2 regions of the Bradyrhizobium sp. I71 genome follow, and region 1 is predicted to be linked to the other one. Evidence: predicted binding sites of a transcription regulator. Region 1 holds the regulator's gene; the other holds the start of a gene.
What was found. Region 1 encodes PhoB, which activates phosphate uptake and scavenging genes when phosphate is short. Its sites were predicted from a motif close to TGTCATNNANCTGTCAT; they were not measured.
Positions count from the first base shown of each region.

Region 2: FJV43_RS11425 (DUF465 domain-containing protein) is a predicted target of PhoB. The motif match lies at 1,826-1,842, and genes of this name have one in related genera.

Region 1 covers NZ_CP059398.1:2,981,349-2,985,279, forward strand. Annotated here, with positions in the region: gene FJV43_RS14630 (aspartate aminotransferase family protein) at 1-837, opposite strand, end outside; gene FJV43_RS14635 (GcrA family cell cycle regulator) at 1,296-1,808, shown strand; gene phoB (phosphate regulon transcriptional regulator PhoB) at 2,049-2,756, opposite strand; gene phoU (phosphate signaling complex protein PhoU) at 2,771-3,487, opposite strand; gene pstB (phosphate ABC transporter ATP-binding protein PstB) at 3,499-3,931, opposite strand, start outside.
Region 2 covers NZ_CP059398.1:2,306,101-2,310,031, forward strand. Annotated here, with positions in the region: gene FJV43_RS11415 (EAL domain-containing protein) at 1-92, opposite strand, end outside; gene FJV43_RS11420 (NAD(P)/FAD-dependent oxidoreductase) at 295-1,398, shown strand; gene FJV43_RS11425 (DUF465 domain-containing protein) at 1,560-1,739, opposite strand; gene FJV43_RS11430 (DUF465 domain-containing protein) at 2,068-2,274, shown strand; gene FJV43_RS11435 (hypothetical protein) at 2,401-2,619, shown strand; gene FJV43_RS11440 (hypothetical protein) at 2,643-2,894, shown strand; gene FJV43_RS11445 (GGDEF domain-containing protein) at 2,897-3,616, opposite strand; gene purE (5-(carboxyamino)imidazole ribonucleotide mutase) at 3,759-3,931, shown strand, end outside.

The DNA of each region.
Region 1 (3,931 bases):
GCCGCCGAAGGTCGAACCGTGCGAGCCCGGCCCCATGCCGCGTGCAGCGTCGGCGGTGGCGAGCACCGCGCCGATCGGGAAACCGCCACCGAGCGCCTTCGCAAGCGACATCACGTCGGGCACGACGCCGGTGCGCTTGTAGGCAAAGAGTTCGCCGGTGCGGCCCATGCCGGTCTGCACCTCGTCGAAGGCGAGCAAGAGGCCGCGCTCGTTGCAGAGCTCGCGCAGTGCCTTCAGGAACGCGGGAGGCGCAGAACGAACGCCGCCCTCGCCCTGGATCGGCTCGATGAGAATACCGGCGGTGTTCAGGCCGATCGCTTTCTTCACGGCTTCCAGATCGCCATGCGGCACCTGGTCGAAGCCGTCCATCGGCGGGCCGAAGCCCTCGAGATATTTTGCAGAACCGGTGGCGGCCAGCGTCGCCAGCGTGCGGCCATGGAAGGCGCCCTCGAATGTGATCATGCGATAGCGCTCAGGATGCCCCTTGGAGAAGTGATGGTGGCGCACCAGCTTGATCACACCTTCAAGCGCCTCGGCGCCGGAATTGCAGAAGAACACGAAGTCCGCAAAACTTTCATTGCACAGACGCGCCGCGAGCTTCTCGCCGTCCGGGCTCTGGAACAGGTTCGACATGTGCCAGAGCTTCGTCGCCTGCTCCTGCAACGCCTTGACCAGCGTGGGATGCGCATGGCCGAGCGCATTCACCGCCACGCCGGAGGTGAAATCGAGATAGCGATCGCCATTGGTCGCGATCAGCCAGCAGCCTTCTCCGCGCTCGAAACCGAGGTCGGCCCTGGCGAAAACGGGGAGCAAATGCGGCGCGGCGCTGTTGGTCATGACGTCACTTGAATGTTGCGGACGGTGTGACGCGTGCATTACGCAACGCACCATTGACCGGCCCGGAAAACGAAACGTGCCGCCTTTTAAGGGCGGCACGTAGGACTATCTTATGCTTGGCAAGACGGGTGTCAATGCCGCCCGGAAAGCCCCGCGAAACGCTGAATCCGTAGTCTTGCGGTGCCGATTTTGCGGGTTTTTCACCACGGAACATGTGGACGCGAGTCGGCGGACTCTTGCGCGGGAGTCACGCCATATTGTAGCGTTTGGACTGTCAGATACGACATCTCGTGCAGCAGTTCTGATCCCTTAAGTCCTCATGTACCGGCGTAAACGTTCGGGCGTCTTGAGCGCGCCCGGCGAGCCTTAAGGGATTCTGGCGGCACGGGTTTTTGAAGGCTTAGGCAATCGCTGCGAAGGCCCCAGGATGGCAGGCGCGCAGCGAGGGAAAGGGTGCAATGACGGTTTTGACCTGGTCCGATGATCGCGTCGAGCAGCTGAAAAAGCTCTGGGAGGCCGGACTTTCGGCCAGCCAGATCGCGGCGGAGCTCGGCAATGTGACCCGCAATGCCGTGATCGGCAAAGTGCACCGGCTCGGCTTGTCCGGCCGCGCCAAGAGCCCTTCATCGGCAGCGCCCCGGCCGCGCAAGGCGCGGCCCGCGCAGCACATGATGCGGGTGACCCGCCCCGTCGCCCGCGGCAACACCGCGCTGGCGCAGGCCTTCGAGGTCGAGGTCGAGGCCGAACCCGTCACCTACGACAATGTGGTGCCGATGAGCCAGCGGCTGTCACTGCTGGAGCTGAACGAGGCGACCTGCCACTGGCCGGTCGGCGACCCCTCGAGCCCGGATTTCTTCTTCTGCGGCGGCAAGGCGCTCTCCGGCCTGCCCTACTGCGCCCAGCATTCGCGCGTGGCGTATCAGCCGGCGGCGGATCGCCGCCGCGCACCGGCGAAGCCGGGCACGCGCTGAGCTCGCGGAATTCTCTGATCAAGACCGCAGCCGTCACACGATGACGGCTCCAATTGCTCGGTGTCATCCCCGCGAACGCGGGGATCCGTAACCACAGGGCGCAATCGTTGCGCGGGATGGTCACTCCGAGTCTTCGCCACACCAGGTCCTGTGGTTATGGATCCCGGGCTCGCGCTACGCGCGCCCCGGGACGACAGCTGAGATTGTGGCCACAGCTGCCAGCAAACAACTCACCCGACCTTACGCCTGCTCCGCCTTCGCAAACCGATCGTCCAGCGCATAGCCGGCGCCACGGACGGTGCGGATCGGATCCTGCTCGCGGCCGAGATTGAGCAGCTTGCGCAGGCGGCCGATATGGACGTCGACGGTGCGCTCGTCGATGTAGATGTCACGGCCCCAGACGCTGTCGAGCAGCTGCTCGCGCGAGAACACACGGCCGGGATGCTCCAGGAAGAACTCCAGCAGACGATATTCGGTCGGGCCGAGATCGATCGGCCGGCCCGAACGCGCCACGCGGCGCTTGTCGCGATCGAGCTCGATGTCGCCATAGGCGAGCACGGTGGCGAGCCGCTCGGGGCTGGCGCGCCTGAGCAGACCCTTCACGCGGGCCAGCAGCTCCGGCACCGAGAACGGCTTGACGATGTAATCGTCGGCGCCGGTCGCAAGACCCCGCACCCGCTCGCTCTCCTCGCCGCGCGCGGTGAGCATGATGATCGGCAGCTGCTTGGTCTCGGGCCGGGTGCGCAGCCGCCGGCACAGCTCGATGCCCGACAGGCCCGGCAGCATCCAGTCGAGCACGATCAGATCGGGAATGTGCTCCTTGAGGCGGGTGTCGGCGTCATCGCCGCGCATCACCGTCTCGACGTCATAGCCGTCGCCTTCGAGGTTGTAGCGAAGAAGCTCGGTGAGAGCTTCCTCGTCCTCAACCACCATAATGCGTGCGCCCATGTTGTCGTCGCTCCTTAGGTATTCGGGATCGTCGTGGCGAAGTTCGTCATGTCGCCCTTCGGCCGCTTGTCGGTGATCGCCTGGCCCTCGATCATGTAGAACACGGTCTCGGCGATGTTGGTGGCGTGGTCGCCGATCCGCTCGATGTTCTTGGCACAGAACATCAAATGGATGCAGAACGAGATGTTGCGCGGATCCTCCATCATGTAGGTGAGGAGTTCGCGGAACAGCGAGGTGCAGATGGCGTCGACTTCCTCGTCGCCCTTCCACACCGCCATCGCTGCCGGCAGATCGTGCGCGGCATAGGCGTCCAGCACCGACTTGACCTGCTGCTGCACGAGGTCAGTCATGTGTTCCAGGCCGCGGAACAGTTTCAGCGGATGAAAATCCGTCTCCAGCGCTGCGACGCGCTTGCCCATGTTCTTGGCGAGATCGCCGATGCGCTCGAGATCGGTCGCGACGCGCATGGCCCCGACGATCTCGCGCAGATCAACGGCCATCGGCTGGCGGCGGGCGATGGTGAGCACGGCGCGCTCCTCGATGCGCTTCTGCAGCGTGTCGAGTTCGGCGTCGGTGGCGACGACGCGCTGACCGAGCGTGACGTCGCGGCGGATCAGCGCGTCGACGGAATCGACGATCATGCGCTCGGCGATGCCGCCCATCTCGGCGACCAGGCGCGTGAGTTCCTGGAGGTCGGTATCGAAAGCCTTTGCGGTATGTTCAGAACCCATGTTCCGTCTCCTCAGCCGAACCGGCCGGTGATGTAATCCTGCGTGCGCCGGTCGCTCGGCGACGTGAATATCTTGCTGGTGTCGTCGAACTCGATCAACTCGCCGAGATACATGAAGGCGGTCTTGTCGGAGACGCGCGCCGCCTGCTGCATGTTATGGGTGACGATCGCGATCGTGTAGTTCTCGGACAATTCCTGGATCAGCTCCTCGACCTTGGCGGTCGAGATCGGGTCGAGCGCCGAGCACGGCTCGTCGAACAGGATCACCTCGGGCCGCACCGCGACGGTGCGGGCAATGCAGAGGCGCTGCTGCTGGCCGCCGGAGAGCGACAGGCCGGAGGCGTTGAGCTTGTCCTTGACCTCGTTCCACAGCGCACCGCCGCGCAGCGCCTTCTCCACGCGACCGTCCATCTCGGACTTCGAGATCTTCTCGTAGAGGCGGATG
Region 2 (3,931 bases), 680 kb from region 1:
GCACGCGCAGGCGTGACCGCACCGGCCAAGCATGCGACGGCCTGCACAGCAATCGGAAGCGCGCTGCCCGCGTGCCAGTTCTTCTCAGCCATCAGCCACCCGCGATTTCAACGTCGGATTGTCTGGCCTCGCGGGTTTGGATCGGGTAAACGCCTGTAGGCGCAACAGAAAAATGTGACGCGAAATGCGGCAATTGCCCTGACATGATAAATGCTTGCTTAATGGAAAACGGGCCCGCGCCCTCGTTCTCGGCTCCAATGCCACCGGCACTTCCAGCGGACATTCTGCACAACCATGGATAGGGTCGATTGCATCGTCATCGGAGCCGGCGTCGTCGGGCTCGCGGTGGCCCGGAAGCTCGCCCAGGCCGGGCGCGAGGTCATCGTGCTCGAGGCAGCCGAGGCCATTGGCACCGTCACCTCCTCGCGCAACAGTGAGGTGATCCATGCCGGCATCTACTATCGCGCCGGGAGCTGGATGGCGCGCATGTGCGTCAGCGGCAAGCACGCGCTCTACCGCTATTGCGCCGAGCGCGGCATCCCTCACAAGAATTGCGGCAAGCTGATCGTTGCGACCAGCGCGAAGGAAACCGAGAAGCTGCAATCGATCAAGGCGCATGCCGAGGCCAATGGCGTGCTCGACATGCAGCTGCTCACGGGTGAGGCCGCGCGGGCGCTGGAGCCGGCGCTCGCCTGCGATGCTGCGCTGCTGTCACCGTCAACGGGCATCATCGACAGCCACGCCTACATGCTCTCGCTGCGCGGCGAGGCCGAGGACGCCGGCGCGGCCTTCGCATTCCACACCCCGCTGATCCGCGCCAAGGCGACTGCCGGCGTCATCGACGTCGAGGCCGGCGGCGAGGCGCCGATGACGCTGCAATGCAGCCTCCTCGTCAACGCCGCGGGGCTGTCGGCGACGAATGTCGCGCGCAACATCGACGGCATGCCGCTGGACCGGATTCCTCCGGCCTATCTCGCCAAGGGAAATTACTTCAGCTGCAACGCCAAGGCGCCGTTCTCGCGCCTGATCTATCCGGTGCCCGAGCCCGGCGGGCTAGGGGTCCATCTGACGCTGGACATGGCAGGGCAGGCACGTTTCGGGCCCGACGTCGAATGGATCGAGACGATCAACTACGAGGTCGATCCGTCACGCGCAGAGCGCTTCTATCCGGCGATCCGCAAATACTGGCCGACGCTGCCCGATGGCGCGCTGATGCCGAGCTATTCGGGCATCCGGCCGAAGATCGTGCCGCCGGCCGTGGCCACGCAGGACTTCTTGATGCAGGGCCCGCATGATCACGGCGTCGCAGGCCTGATCAACCTGTTCGGCATCGAATCCCCGGGACTGACGTCGTCGCTCGCGATCGCCGATCACGTCGCCGAGCTTGCAGACATCTAGCGCGTTTTCGCGTGAGGTGGATGACGGTTGGCGTCGAGAAACGGTCCGAACAAAGGTGGCGCCAGGCAAACGTCTTGCGCCACCTTGCAGCAGGGATGAGCACGAATGCCCTAATCCCTGCGTGAAAGGATGTGATCAACTCTACGATGTTACGGGGGTCGCTAGTGGAGCGTATCGCCGTGCTTCAGACGCTCGATCTGGTCCTTGACCATCAACTTCCGGCGCTTCAACTCAACAATTTGCAGGTCGTCTGTTGAAAGGTGCACGAGAGCTTCGTGCAATTCGTTTTCGAGAAGTTTGTGCTTCCGTTCCAATTCAACAAGATGTGCCTGAATTGTCATTCGAAACCTCCTCGGTAGGGTTGAACCTCAGGATTCGATCCGGACAAGCAAGTCTACATCAGCGATCCGTTCTGTCGATGGGTATCCGTCGCCGCAGTGTCATTTTTGAAAGTTCATATGTAACGAAGCGTGACTAGGGAACCGCGCGGGAAAAATCCGTGATATCAATGCGCCTGCGCGACGCCGCACCAGCCTGCAGAAATATCTTGCGGGAGATCGGCGAGCGGGGATCGCAGATCGCTTGCGATCACGCCGCGCAAGGACGATAATTTCCACAGGGCATCCACAGCCTTAATCTCACGCTTATCGGTTTTCGGCCACCGCAGACATGACCAATGAAGACGAGCGTGAGCTCGAAGCCGAGCTCACCCGGTTGCAGCAGGAACACCGAGATCTGGACGCCGCGATCGATGCACTGCATCAATCGCCCGCCCCCGACCTATTGCGGTTACAGCGGTTGAAGAAGCGCAAGCTGTTGTTGCGTGACCGCATCGCGTTCATCGAAGACCAGATTACCCCCGACATCATCGCCTGATCCGTGAGGGCGGCCTGCACCGCGGCGCCCGCATGAATCCGCTTGACTTGATAAGAACAAAATAGGAACATTTTGGAGCGCCCCAACCTCCGAAATGCCCAAGCCCACGACACGAGGACAACGCAGATGTCGGCAACGCCCCTTCTCGACAACAGCCATTATGAACAGGCCTGCGATCAGGCGATCGCGATGTGCGACGGCAATCTGCGCAGCACGATCAAAGCGCTGATCATGGCCAATGAATATCTGGAAACCGAGCTGGAGGAATTGCAGGCGGCGATTTCCGCCGGCTGCATTCCGGAGACCTCGCGCAGCAAGATGCGGAGCAAGAGCAGCGCCGCCTGATTTTCAACAACCGGAGCAACGCCATGTCGGATGTGACCTACTACGTTGCAATGCCCTTCTTGATCGATGCAGACGGCTCGCCGGTCGCGGGCACTGCCGAGGAATGCCAGACCTCGACCGCGGCGCTGCGGCGCGCCGAGATATTGGCCCACGGTGCCGGCCACATCGGCGCGGTCGCATTCAGCCGCAGCGGCGATCCCATGACCGGCGAATTCGGCGACGCCAGACTGCTGCGCAAATTCGGCAACGTGCCGGAAGATCTGGGGACACTGTAAGTTCAGCTGCTGACCAGCCTGATCTGCGGCTCGTGCCGCCGACACGCTTTGCGCACGTACATGGCGGCGTCCGCCTCCTCCAGGGCGCGGCCGGCGTCGGACTGCGCCCCCAGCAGCGCGACGCCGGCGGAAGCGCCCGCGGTCACGTGCTGGCCGCGAAAGACGAAGGACAATTCGTCGATCGCCTGCTCGAAGGCCGCGGCCTTCGCCTTGGCGTCGGTCTCGCTGAGATTCCAGAGCAGGAGGGCGAACTCGTCGCCCCCGAGCCGGCCGACCACGTCGGAGGCACGGACCTGTCGCGTCAGCGTGACGACGATCGCCTTGAGCACCTCGTCGCCGGCGGCATGCCCGAACGAATCGTTGATCGGCTTGAGCCGATCGACGTCGAGCACGATCAGTGCCCCGCTGGCGCGGTAGCGCTTCATATAGGCGATGGCGCGCGCAAGCTCGCGCTCGAAGCCGCGCCGGTTGGGAATCTCGAGCAGGAAATCGGTGTCGGCCACAGCTTCCAGTTCCGCGACCCGGAGCTGCGCCTCCTTGAGCTTGGCTCGCAGGCCCCGGATTGTCGCCCTGGCGTTTTCCTTGGCCCCATCATCGCCAGAGGCGGCGCGCCGGGGCGGCTTCGCCGAACGCTTGGTCAGCCGTTTGGGGGCGGATCGGCCGGCGCTGGTTTTCCGGCCGTTTTTGGCCTTCGCAGCGCTCGCCCTTCTTGGTTTCTTCATGGGCATCCTGCTCAATGAAGGCTTGCGGGGATTCACCAAGACAGGATAGTGGATTCCCTTCTCCTTGCCACCGCCTTGCGAGCCGCCGGCCGGAACCGTAAATCTGGCCTATCTTTCTGTTTTTCCGGGCACAATTGACGTCATGACCGCGCCGATCGCCATCATCATGGGAAGCCAGTCGGACTGGGACACGATGCGGCATGCTGCCGACACGCTTGACGCGCTCGGCATTGCCGCCGACAGCCGCGTCGTCTCGGCACATCGCACGCCCGACCGGCTGTTTGCTTTCGCCAAGGGCGCCAAGGCTGCAGGTTA